2 linked regions of the Undibacterium sp. 5I1 genome follow. The protein of the gene in region 1 interacts with the protein of each later gene in a pairwise test. Links are inferred from orthologs where the notes say so. Each region holds a gene or a part of one and is shown on either strand. Other genes may lie near its edges. The genes, in order: recA and dprA.

What was found.
Region 2: the proteins of recA (region 1) and dprA interact in binary tests that used the Bacillus subtilis proteins (3 or more experiments, as listed by UniProt). The link is inferred for Undibacterium sp. 5I1 from one-to-one orthologs.

Annotation. Positions count from the first base shown.
Region 1 is NZ_JAVIWI010000001.1:2,476,128-2,482,642, reverse strand. What follows is about bases 1,265-4,079. They hold recA (recombinase RecA), read left to right. Parts: upstream 1,265-2,027; coding sequence 2,028-3,131; downstream 3,132-4,079. Other genes in these bases: recX (recombination regulator RecX), read left to right, coding at 3,355-3,816; RGU72_RS21415 (DUF2252 family protein), read right to left, coding at 1,265-1,372. Outside these bases: RGU72_RS10985 (hypothetical protein), read left to right, coding at 1-4; RGU72_RS21420 (DUF2252 family protein), read right to left, coding at 164-760; more of RGU72_RS21415, read right to left, coding at 782-1,264; RGU72_RS10965 (DUF2889 domain-containing protein), read left to right, coding at 4,363-4,965; sucC (ADP-forming succinate--CoA ligase subunit beta), read left to right, coding at 5,032-6,216; sucD (succinate--CoA ligase subunit alpha), read left to right, coding at 6,235-6,515. UniProt on the Bacillus subtilis protein: Multifunctional protein involved in homologous recombination, DNA repair and competence.
Region 2 is NZ_JAVIWI010000001.1:3,351,001-3,357,675, reverse strand. Bases 1,753-4,727 are described here. They hold dprA (DNA-processing protein DprA), read left to right. Parts: upstream 1,753-2,633; coding sequence 2,634-3,821; downstream 3,822-4,727. Other genes in these bases: RGU72_RS14745 (DUF494 domain-containing protein), read left to right, coding at 4,045-4,521; RGU72_RS14755 (LysM peptidoglycan-binding domain-containing protein), read left to right, coding at 1,753-2,578. Outside these bases: fmt (methionyl-tRNA formyltransferase), read right to left, coding at 1-781; def (peptide deformylase), read right to left, coding at 781-1,320; more of RGU72_RS14755, read left to right, coding at 1,472-1,752; RGU72_RS14740 (DNA topoisomerase III), read left to right, coding at 4,806-6,675. UniProt on the Bacillus subtilis protein: Protein that helps load RecA onto ssDNA during transformation. Binds cooperatively to circular ssDNA, is able to bridge different segments of DNA. Favors the loading of RecA onto SsbA- or SsbB-coated ssDNA and formation of RecA-DNA filaments.

The sequences.
Region 1 (6,515 bases):
ATAAAAATAATTGGTGTTTTTAGAGCCTTGAACTGAACAAGTCAAATTAAAGGCTTCCCTCTTTTAATTTTAAATTTCCCGTTTTTTATTCGCCTTATTTTTTGTTCAGTGAATATAGTCCAGAAAAGGCAGAAGGATCGATCCTTCATGAGCTTGCGGCGATTTAATCATCAATTTGAGTCGAGACATAACGCCTGCAATGATCTAAATAGGCCGCTTCGTGTAGCGCAGCTAACTCTACCGTACACTTCCACAGCCAATTGGGCGCCTCTTTACTAGACGGGTTACGTGTCAATTCTTTAAACCAATCCAGTGCAACTGATTCATCCATTTGTCGTACATGAGCCTTACCAACTATGGCGCCAACATAACGTGCAACTTTTACCGCTTCTCGCGGAGATAAAGTCTGAATTTCCAATTTTAGATCTTCTGGCCTAAGTTCCCTTACAAAGACCGATTTGCCTAATATGCGTCCGGTCATCATGCGCTCGCCAAGATTGGGAGAGAGATTTCTGGCACCTTTTACGACACGTTCTGCATTGACCAATGGCATGCCGCTATCTGGATACCGCGGAGCTTTTGCTGCTACCGCTTCTTTGATATCCATCAAGCAAATTTCTTGTCGTTTAGTCTTCACATCATCAACATCCAAAAGTACAGCATATCTCAACAGGCCTAGTGAGCTGCACCCTTTGACCCAATAGGCGGCATCCAAAAGACTGACATTATCTTCAAGATTCCTGCTGCGAATCTTGTTCACCAGATCGATAGCCCTTCCTTTCTAAAATACAGATCGGATGGCGTTTTGTTCTTTGGCTAGGATTGGCCAATATTTTTTTCCTAGCGGAATATGCGGCCGGACATCCGCAATACGTTCCCGTGCGAGATGCTTCCAGGTGCGATTCCGTGCTACTTTCATTGAAGCCCGGACCACCGCCGGTACTGGGATCGGCGTCTCATCGCCGATCACAAATTGCGATGTGTATCCATCCATTAACACCTCTAGCATATGCGCCGTCATAATGCCAGGAAGGTTAGAACCTCGAGCGGCGAATGCAAGAGACAACGCCAGCCTGATCAGATCATGGGCAGGATTGCCGATCACCGTTTGATCAAAGTCTCGGATTTGAAAATCAACTTTACCGTCAATATCAGCGACCGGTCCAAGATTGCCTATGTGGCAATCCCCGCAAATCCATATAGGTGGCCCTTCGGGTATTTTCCCCATACTGGATGTTTCAAGCCATTCGTAAAATTTTGATGTGCTACCGCGCACGTACGCACTCGCGGAGCTGGTCATTTTGAGATTCCGGGTGTGGGCTAAGACCGTCGCCCGATCAGAAGTTTGAGGGAATTGATGCTTTCGTTTCATAAGTAGCCGATATGTTTTCAAAATGGGGATAACAAAAGTTGACTAATGAACTTGACTAATGAACAGGTATTGTTTGTTCTTTTTCTTGTGACAAGGAGCCAAGCCGATTCTCCAGAACGACTATACTTGCCCTAGAATAACTGACGAAGCCGGAACCCGTTAACACAAAACCGAGATAAACCGAGTAAGGGATTGGGTCTAAACAAGCACAAAGCCACAAGCAAGCAGCGCCATGGCGCATTCTTGCATTTTGGCATCAATTCATTTGCAAGTTTCAATGTTAACAGACCTAAGCAAAAGCTTGCAGCGCGACAAAAGTGATAATCGCTATCAAGTCTTAAGGTCATTCAAACGCTATTCGACGAAAATGGATGTGAGCTAATCATTAAAGATCCGATTTTCTCAGATAACCAAATTGTGCAAATTAATTAATAGCCAAGATAAGAAATGTTGATGCGCACTCCCAAAAGGTCAAAGTTAAATGAAAATCGACAGTTGGCAGTTTTAGGTAATAATAAATTCTTTAAAATCCTGCTTGCATAAATCACTGATTTTTTATACAGTGTCGTCAGATGTAGAAAACCTGCTGATTTTTGTAAAAAACCCATCGGCACATTTCAAAAAATCATAAAGCGCAACATACCTGAAAGAAATTATGGACGACAAAAAATCCGATACCGGCTCAGACAAGAGCAAAGCTTTAGCAGCCGCACTTGCACAGATTGAAAAACAATTTGGCAAAGGTTCCGTCATGCGGATGGCCGATGGTGAAGTGGTAGAAGAAGTGCAAGTTGTGTCCACGGGTTCTTTGGGGCTGGACGTCGCCTTGGGCGTAGGCGGTTTGCCACGCGGTCGTGTCGTTGAGATTTATGGTCCAGAATCTTCCGGCAAAACAACGCTGACATTGCAAGTCATTGCAGAGATGCAAAAGTTGGGCGGCACTTGCGCATTTATTGATGCGGAGCATGCTTTGGATGTGGGCTATGCGCAAAAACTAGGCGTTAACTTATCTGATTTGCTGATTTCACAACCGGATACCGGCGAGCAGGCATTAGAAATTACCGATGCTCTGGTACGTTCAGGCAGCGTCGATCTAATCGTTATTGACTCGGTCGCTGCGCTCACCCCACGGGCTGAAATCGAAGGCGATATGGGTGATTCTTTGCCGGGTTTGCAAGCGCGTCTGATGTCACAAGCTCTGCGCAAACTTACTGGCAGCATAAAACGTACGAATACACTAGTTATTTTTATTAACCAGATCCGTATGAAAATCGGTGTCATGTTTGGTAGCCCAGAAACCACAACTGGTGGTAACGCATTGAAGTTTTACGCATCGGTTCGTCTGGATATTCGTCGTACAGGTTCCATCAAAGCCGGTGACGAAGTCATCGGTAATGAAACGAAAGTTAAAGTAGTCAAAAACAAAGTAGCGCCTCCTTTCAAAGAAGCGCATTTTGATATCTTGTACGGTGCAGGTATCTCCCGCGAAGGCGAGATTTTAGATTTGGCCGCTGACGCTAAGATTGTAGAAAAAGCCGGTGCCTGGTATAGCTACAATGGCGAACGTATCGGACAAGGTAAAGATAATGCACGGAGTTTCCTGAGCGAGCGACCGGCACTCGCGCATGAGATTGAAAACAAAGTTCGTGTGCATTTAAAAGTGCCGACGCTGCAAGAGTTGGTGACAGAAAAAACTAAATCAAAGCCAGCAAAAGCGGAGAAGGCAGAAAAAGCTGAAAAAGCGGAGAAGGCTGAATAGGCTTAATGTAAGTTGAGTCATTCTGATGCCGCAAATTGATTATTCGCAAACTTATTAGTTGCAAACTCACTAAGCGCCTGGCGAAATAGCCTAAACAAGCCATATTACGACGGCGGCCATTGAGTCAAAAACTCAAGTCAAAAAGTCCAAGCCGGAATACGCTTCTAATACAAGCATATTCCGGTTTTTTATTGAGCAGATATTTTGGGATATTTACTTAACCATGGCTAAATTAAAAATCAGTTTAAAAGCTAGAGCACTGCGCTATCTTTCTATGCGAGAACATAGCCGGATGGAGTTGGAGCATAAGCTCCAGCCTCATGCGCGAGAAGGCGAAGATATCTCGGTGCTTCTGGATTGGTTAGAAACTGCCAAATATCTGTCGGCCGAACGCTTTGCAGATTCCTTAGTAAATCGCCGTGTAGCACGTTTCGGCAATCAGCGGATACTCGCCGAATTACAGAGCCACCAGATGGACGGGCAAGAAATTGATCGCGTTAAAGCTGAGTTGGCGGAATCAGAGTTGAGTCGTGCGATCGATGTGCTGCACAGAAAATTCCCTCATTCCCCTGCAGACCATCTTGAGCGTGCAAAGCAGGCGCGTTTCATGCAGCAGCGAGGATTTTCTTCCAAAGCAATTCAGACCGCAATGCGCGCTCCCCGTGACGAAGATACTGATGAATAAGCGTCTATATATGGAGTTTTTTGGAAATAATAAAGATTTTCTCTAAGAAATATTAAGCAATATTCAGCAACTATAATTTCGGTAAAGCCTCTCCGTTGATATTATTGAAAATAATACTCTGGGTAGGTATATTTTAATTGTCCATATATTCATTGGGCTATAAGCCATTTTTATTTAAAGAAATGGGGAGTGTATTGCTGTTGAGCCGCACTCAGAAATATTAACCTTCACTGACAAGGAGAAAATACTTCATGACGGCTTCTCATCTTGTCGAGACGAATTACTTAGTTATCGCTTCATCTGTATGTTGAGCTCGTGTGAATTTATCTTTGGCATGAGGCAATTAATCTGTAGCGCAAGCCACAAAAAAAGAACCGATTTAAATTGTAGCTACGATCTTTGACGCAAAACGCAGGAGCTTACGCATCGACTTGTGCTACACTTCTCGGGATTTTTGCAGGGCCGCAAGAGCGGCTGTTATCGTAGAAACTGCGGTGACGACGCGCAATTGTGGCTCTTTACACTGAAATAGCCGCCATCAGGCATATGCCCTTACCAATATCCACTTCTCGCCGTGCACTTAAGCACACGCGCTCAATCCAAATCGACGCATTCGCTCGCGATGATGGATTGTGGGATCTTGACGCTCACATTACCGACACCAAAACCCGCGACATTCAACTTGCTTCTGGCATCCGGCCGGTTGGCTCACCGCTGCATGATCTTAGTTTGCGGATTACGATCGATACCAACTTGACCATTGTTGATGCAATGGCGGTCTCGGATGCGGTACCGTACCCAGGCTTTTGCAACACGATAGGCCCAGATTATAAAAAGTTAATTGGGCTTAACTTGATGATGCAGTTCCGGCAAGGTGTTAAAGAAAGAATGTCTGGCATTAATGGCTGCACCCATATTACCGAGCTAGCCCAAATTCTCCCGACCGCTGCGGTGCAAGCTTTTGCCGGTGATGTGATTGATACCCGCGATGGCGCCAGCAGTTCTGACCGCACTTCTGACAACCAGCAACAACCTTTTCAACTTAATCGTTGCCATGCGCTAAGGCTAGATGGCCCAGCTGTTGTGCAATATTACCCGCGATGGGCGGTGGCAAGTAGTTCGCCGCCTGACGCAAAATCATCTGCTTAGTTCGTTTTTACTGTTTTTATTTTTGTTGTTTTATTTTGTTTTGCCTATCAACTAATACCTCAGTGTCTGAAGGGAAGTCGTATGAAAATTCATGAGTATCAGGGTAAAGAAATCCTCCGCAAATTCGGAGTGACAGTACCACGCGGTATTCCATGCCTGTCCGTAGATGAAGCCGTTAAAGCGGCCGAAACTTTAGGCGGCCCAGTTTGGGTTGTCAAAGCGCAAATTCATGCTGGTGGTCGTGGTAAAGGTGGCGGCGTCAAAGTAGCTAAATCCCTTGAGCAAGTGCGCGAATACGCGACTGCGATTCTGGGTATGCAATTGGTAACGCATCAGACTGGGCCAGAAGGCCAAAAAGTCCGTCGCTTACTGATCGAAGAAGGCGCTGATATTAAAAAAGAACTGTACGTCAGTATGGTGACTGACCGTATCAGCCAGCGCGTCGTCTTGATGGCGTCCAGCGAAGGCGGTATGGACATTGAGGAAGTGGCTGAGTCACATCCAGAACTATTGCATTCCATCGCTATCGACCCGACTAATGGTCTGCAAGATGCAGAGGCAGATGATATCTCCCGCAAAATTGGTGTGCCAGAAGAGTCTATCGCTGACGCACGCGTTCAGTTAAAAGGTCTGTACGAAGCTTTCATGGCAACCGATTGTTCACTGGCAGAAATCAATCCTTTGATTTTGACCGGTTCGGGTAAAGTCATTGCTCTCGATGCTAAGTTCAACTTCGACGCGAATGCTTTGTTCCGTCAACCAGAAATCGTGGCTTACCGCGATCTGGATGAAGAAGATCCGGCTGAAATTGAAGCATCTAAATTTGACCTCGCTTACATCTCGCTCGACGGCAATATCGGTTGCTTAGTCAACGGAGCTGGTCTAGCAATGGCAACGATGGATACGATTAAGTTGTTCGGCGGTGAGCCAGCTAACTTCCTTGACGTAGGCGGCGGCGCGACAGCAGAAAAAGTGACTGAAGCGTTTAAGATTATGTTGAAAAATCCAGGTCTGAAAGCGATCTTGGTCAATATTTTCGGTGGCATTATGCGTTGTGACGTGATTGCTGAGGGTGTCATCACTGCATCTAAAGCGGTTTCCCTGCAAGTACCGTTGGTGGTACGCATGAAGGGTACCAACGAAGACATCGGCAAGAAGATGCTGGCTGATTCTGGTCTGCCTATCATCGCCGCTGATACGATGGAAGAAGCAGCGCAGAAGGTTGTTGCCGCTGCTGCAGCTCACGCTTAATAATCGCAAGGAACAGATATGTCCATCCTGATCAATAAAGATACAAAAGTTATCACCCAAGGTATCACTGGCAAAACTGGCCAGTTCCATACTCGTATGTGCCGCGATTACGCAAACGGTAAAAACTGTTTCGTCGCTGGCGTCAATCCTAAAAAGGCTGGCGAAGATTTCGAAGGCATTCCTATTTTTGCTAACGTATCTGAAGCAAAAGCGGCTACTGGCGCAACAGTTTCTGTTATCTACGTACCACCTGCAGGTGCTGCTGCCGCGATTTGGGAAGCGGTCGAAGCGGACCTCGA
Region 2 (6,675 bases), 870 kb from region 1 along the record:
TAACGGCTTCAGCACGCCAAATTTTGATGACACTGCCATTCATATTGGCATGTGCCCCGGGAAAGGGATTGAAGGCACGGATTTTCCTCGCCAAAACATCGGCGGCTAAATTGAAATCTAATGCAGCTTCTTCTTTACTGATTTTGGCAGCATAAGTGACTCCTTGTTCGGGTTGCACCGTTGTTTGTATGGACGCTTGTACTTCCTCTAAAGCCCGCAGCGTTTGTACTATCATTTCGCCGCCAAGTTGCGCCAGTTTGTCATGCAAACTACCGGTGCTGTCATCCGTCGCGATGGCAATACTTTGCATACTCAGCATAGGCCCGGTATCTAGTCCTTCTTCCATCTGCATAATCGTGATGCCGGTCTCGCGATCACCGCTTTCAATCGCGCGATGAATAGGTGCAGCGCCGCGCCAGCGAGGTAAAAGGGACCCGTGAATATTGATGCAGCCTAGTGGTGGGATGCTGAGAGTCGAGCGTGGCAAAATCAAACCATACGCGGCAACCACCATCACATCGTGCTGCGTATTGCGTAACAGATCGTGCGCTTCTTGTGCGATTTCTGGATATTTACCGTCTAGTCGCAAAGAAGTCGGCTGCGCTACCGCAATCCCATGCTGCAGGGCAAACTGCTTGACCGCGGAGGCGTGCAATTGCATGCCACGACCCGCCGGACGGTCCGGTTGGGTCAACACTAATGGGATTTCAAAGCCTGCTGTATGAATGGCTTGTAGTGCAATTGCGGCAAATTCGGGCGTGCCGGCAAAAATGATGCGCATCAACGTGCTTTCGACGATGGATTCCGACCAGTGCGTTGTTCTTCGCGCTCTTCTTTGAGCATTTTTGTTTTGATGCGATTGCGTTTGAGTGGTGACAAATACTCGACAAATACTTTGCCTTTGAGGTGATCCATTTCATGCTGAATGCAAACGGCCAACAAGCCATCAGCGTGGATTTCAAATGGTTTTCCATCGACATCCAAAGCGCGGACTTTGACTTCTGACGGACGTTCAACCCCATCATAAATACCAGGTACTGACAAACAGCCCTCGTCATAGACTTTTTTCTCTGCACTTGCCCAGATAATTTCTGGATTGACGAACACGCGCAAATCGCTATTGGTTTCGGAGGTATCGATTACCACCAATTGTTCGTGCACATCGACTTGAGATGCCGCCAGGCCAACGCCCGGTGCGTCATACATGGTCTCGGCCATATCGGCGGCAAGTTTTTTCAGGCGTTCATCAAAAACGCTGACGGGTTTAGCCACTTTATGCAAACGTGGATCAGGATAACGGAGGATATTTAGTATAGACATAAGACTTTTCACAACAACGAAAGGGCGTTGCAATGCGGTTTTTCTTGCTACTTCAATGATTTATAGGCAAAATTTGATTCACTTTGGCAAGTTGTTACTCGCCTATCTGCTTTACCATCTAGCATCCAGCACCACGCATCGGACAACATTCATGAAAAAGTTTAGCACAATCGCCTTGCTTCTCGCAGTTGCCTTCCCCGCGATAGTCACTTTACCCGTTGCAGCGCAGGATGTTGTCAGCACAGTTCGCACTGGCAAATGTACCTTTTTGCCGGATGCGCCAGATAAGCATGAAGTAATCAAAGGCGATACTTTGTGGGGAATTTCTGGCACATTTTTAAATAATCCTTGGTGCTGGCCAGAAGTATGGGGCATGAATCGTGAAGAGATTCGTAACCCCCACTGGATTTATCCGAACCAAATCGTATATTTCGACCGAGTTAATGGCCGTTTGCGTTTAGGCAATCCAATTAGTGGTGCAGGTTCGGTCAGTACTTTGGCAAATGGTTCTGTAAAACTGCAACCTCAAATCCGCAGCGAATCTTTAGATTTGAATGCAATTACGTCGATCCCGTCTAATCTAATTGAGCCTTTTCTGGTGCAGCCCCTGATAGTAGAAGAGAAGACCCTTTTGAACGCCCCGCGCATCGTAGCTGCCCAAGAAGGGCGCGTCAATATGGCAAAAAATGATAAAGCGTATGTACGCGGTGACTTAAAGGGAGGCACATCCTTCCAGGTGTTCCGGCCGGGCGTACCACTAAAAGATCCAGACACTAAAAAGGTAATTGCTTATGAGGCGGCATTCTTAGGGACGGTCAAGTTGGATCGTGTTGCTAAGACTGCGGATGGTGTGGATACTTTTATCGTCAGTAATTCAAAAGAAGAAATGACTGTCGGTGACCGGCTGGTGCCAGTGCCGCCTATGCCGATTCTAAATTATATGCCACATCCACCCGAGCAGACTGTCAGTGCACGTGTTGTTTCGATTTACGGGGGTGTTAATACGGCGGGACAAAACCAAATTGTCAGCATCAATCGCGGCGCTAATGCAGGTCTCAATCTAGGTACTGTTTTGCAATTATCCCGCTATGGCAAGGTTATACAAGATAAAACAGATAACAAAAATGCGATCCGCTTACCGGATGAGCGATATGGCTCTTTATTTGTTTTTCGCGTTTTCGACAATATTTCTTATGGCTTGATCATGAATGTCACTGACGCTGTTGCTGTGGGTGATGTTGCTAGTTCACCTGAATAAATTGTCAACCTACGACCCAAATATCAAGCAGCAGCAAACAGCAACAAATAACAGCATGTTTGTAACAACGCAAAAGACTGACTTAGCTGACGATACGGACTGGCAGGATTGGCTTCGGCTAGAGCAAACCTCAGGTGTCGGGCCAGAAACTGCCCGTAAGCTGTTGGCCGCATTTGGATTGCCAGCGCAGATTTTTGCAGCAAGCTTCTCTGCGCTGACCCAAGTTATATCGGAAAAAATTGCACGGGCTTTACTACAGGCGCCTTCCGATCAACTTCAACAACAAATCAATCTTACCCAGAATTGGTGCGCATCGCCTGGTAATCAGGTAATGACCTTGGCCGATGCCAATTATCCGCGTGCCTTGCTTGACATCCCTGATCCGCCAATTTTGATTTATGTCAAAGGCCGTGCTGCTTTATTGGATGCGCCAACCATTGCCGTTGTCGGTAGCAGAAATGCAACTACGCAGGGCATCTTAAATGCCGAGCAATTTTCTGAAGCGTTAAGCAAGGCTGGTTTAACAATTAGTTCTGGCATGGCTGCAGGCATTGATGCCGCTGCGCATCAGGGCGCTCTGCGCGGCGCTGGATCGACCGTGGCTGTGATTGGTACTGGCGCCGATATTGTTTATCCGGCACGCAATCGCAGCCTTGCGCACTTGATTGCTGATGGTGGTTGTATTGTCAGTGAATATGCGCTTGGCATGCCAGCGATTGCCTCTAACTTTCCGCGCCGTAACCGGATTATTTCTGGCTTGGCAAAGGGGGTATTAGTCATTGAGGCAGCCGCGCAGTCAGGTTCATTGATCACCGCGCGCATGGCGGCAGAACAAGGGCGTGATGTATTTGCTATTCCTGGCTCGATTCATTCACCTTTGGCTAAGGGCTGCCATCAACTGATTAAGCAAGGTGCAAAATTAGTCGATAACGCGCAGGATATTTTGGATGAGTTGGGATTTTTGCCACTATTTTCAAGCGGTGTCGGTAGCCGTGATCGGTCGCTAGCTAATTCGCTTGCCCCAAACTTCGTACAAAATGCAGTAAGAGCCGATGTAAATGTCAGCGTGTCGGCCGCCGACAGCGAATTATTAATTGCGATTGGCTACGATCCCGTGCACATCGATATGCTGGCTGAGCGCGTAGATATGGATGCGGGAAGCCTGAGCGCACAATTATTATCATTAGAGTTGGACGGGCATATTGAGCAGCTCGCTGGCGCCATGATTAAACGCCTGGGGTAATTTTGCGTAACTTCTATAATTCCTAAAACTAAAATAGCCATTAAAAATTGGGGAGTATCGTCAAAATCTGGCATATTGAACAGGTAATACATGGATATGTTAGAATACTACTACCTAGTATATATAATAAGGCAAGTTTCGCAGTGATTTTGTATCATTGATGATGCAAAAAAGCAGTAACGCAGGACTTGTCTCGAATTCTCCTTGAGGCTACAGTAACGGCATGTTCGATATTCTTGTATACCTCTATGAAACCTACTACCGCCCTGACGCATGTCCGGACACGGTAGCTTTGGCTAAAAAACTTTCCGCAGTCGGCTTTGAAGAAGATGAAATTTCCGAAGCGCTGGACTGGCTCACCGTTCTGGCCGACACAACGAACGAAATCGATAAGCAGACCGAATCTGATGTTCTCGCATCCAAGGGTTTCCGTATCTACGCCGAGCGCGAAATTGCAGTTTTGGGTACGCCAGCCATGGGTTTTTTGCAATTTCTGGAATCCGCTGGCCTGATGAACTCACAACAGCGGGAGATCGTGATTGAGCGTGCTCTGGCAATTAACGAGTCTCCTGTTCCTTTGGATAAGCTCAAGGTCATCGTTCTGATGATGCTCTGGAGTCAGGGCAAAGAACCGGATATGCTCATGTTTGACGAATTGCTATTATCCGACGAAGAGAGCGAACCTCGCTTGTTGCACTAAGTTCACTAAAGCACTGTCATCGCTTGTTTTGTGGTAAAAAACATATCTCGATTGCAGTTTTTCATCGATCACGTTTATTATTCGCGCTTAATATGCCTTGTGTGCATGGGTTTGCGCTATCTTGTTGCAGCGGCGCAAGCAAATTTAGGCTAGGCTTGCGCTGCATTGAGACGAATTAAGTTTTTACTTTACCCTTTAGTGATTAATCAGTATCTGTTTAGCATGCACCGATTCAGCCAGTCTCTGATATAGAGACGCCAAAGAAACGATAGAGAAATAACACCATGACCAAAACCCTCATCATTGCCGAGAAGCCCTCAGTCGCAAATGACATCGCCAAAACTTTGGGCGGCTTTACTAAACATGATGATTATTTTGAGTCGGACGATTATGTATTGTCATCGGCGGTCGGCCATTTGCTAGAAATCACAGTACCAGAAGAATATGATGTTAAGCGTGGCAAATGGAGTTTCGCCCACCTGCCGATGATCCCGCCGCACTTCGCACTGAATCCTATCGCCAAGACCGAATCGCGCTTAAAGGTGTTGAATAAACTCATCAAGCGTAAAGATGTTACTGCTCTTATCAACGCATGCGATGCGGGTCGTGAAGGAGAGTTAATTTTCCGCTTGATTGCGCAGCATGCCAAAGCCAAACAACCAGTAAGTCGTTTGTGGTTGCAATCTATGACGCCAGCATCTATCCGCGATGGCTTTAAAAAGCTACGTACAGATGAAGACATGATGCCGCTGGCGGATGCCGCGCGTTGCCGCTCTGAGGCTGACTGGCTGATCGGTATTAATGGCACTCGCGCCATGACGGCATTCAATTCTAAAGAGGGCGGTTTTTATCTCACCACAGTAGGTCGCGTACAAACGCCAACCTTGTCGATTGTGGTAGAGCGCGAAGAAAAAATTAAGAAGTTTGTTTCTCGTGATTTTTGGGAAGTCCGTGCAGAATTTATTTGCGCCGCGGGTATTTATGAAGGGCGCTGGTTAGATCATCAATTCAAAAAAGATGAGCATGACCCAGAGAAAAAAGCCGAGCGTTTATGGAGCAAAGCAGCGGCAGAGTCGATTGTCGCTGCTTGCAGAAATAAACAAGGCAATGTTAGTGAAGAATCTAAACCAGCGACACAAATGGCGCCGGCATTATTCGACTTGACCAGCTTGCAGCGTGAAGCGAACTCTCGTTTCGGTTTCTCTGCCAAGAATACACTTGGATTAGCGCAAGCGCTGTATGAAAAACATAAGGTGCTGACATACCCGCGTACTGATTCCCGTCACTTGCCGGAAGATTATTTAGATACGGTAAAGCAAACGCTCGAAACGGTCTCGGAAAACAATAACTATTACCAGTTCGCCGCCCAGATCTTGAATAGTAATTGGGTCAAGCCGAATAAGCGGATATTTGATAACGCCAAAATCAGTGATCACTTTGCGATTATTCCAACTAGCCAAGCGCCAAAAAATTTGTCCGAGCCAGAGCAAAAGTTATATGACTTAGTGACACGTCGCTTTATGTCCGTATTCTTCCCCGCGGCAGAATTCCAAGTCACGACTCGTATTACAGAAGTGTCTGGCTATCAGTTTAAGACCGAAGGCAAGGTCATGACCAACCCTGGTTGGTTAGCTATTTATGGCAAAGAGGCACAAGACGATAATGACCCGGAAAATAAAGGCAATTTAGTTGCTGTTGCTAAGGGTGAAAAAGTCAAAACAGAAAAAATCACAGCTAACGGCTTAGTTACTAAACCACCTGCTCGCTACACTGAAGCCACGTTGTTGTCGGCGATGGAGGGTGCAGGTAAATTGGTTGACGATGGTGATTTGCGTGAGGCAATGGCTGGTAAAGGTTTGGGTACGCCAGCTACTCGTGCTGCCACTATCGAGGGGCTGATTAACGAAAAATATTTACTGCGCGAAGGCCGTGAGATGATGCCGACCGCCAAGGCGTTTCAGCTAATGACGCTGCTGCGCGGACTTGGTGTTGATGAATTGACTTCGCCAGAATTGACAGGTGAATGGGAATACAAGCTCTCGCAAATGGAGCGCGGTAAAATCAGTCGCGAAGAATTCATGCGCGAAATTGCCCAAATGACGCAAGTGATCGTCAAGCGCGCCAAGGAATATAACAACGATACAATCCCCGGCG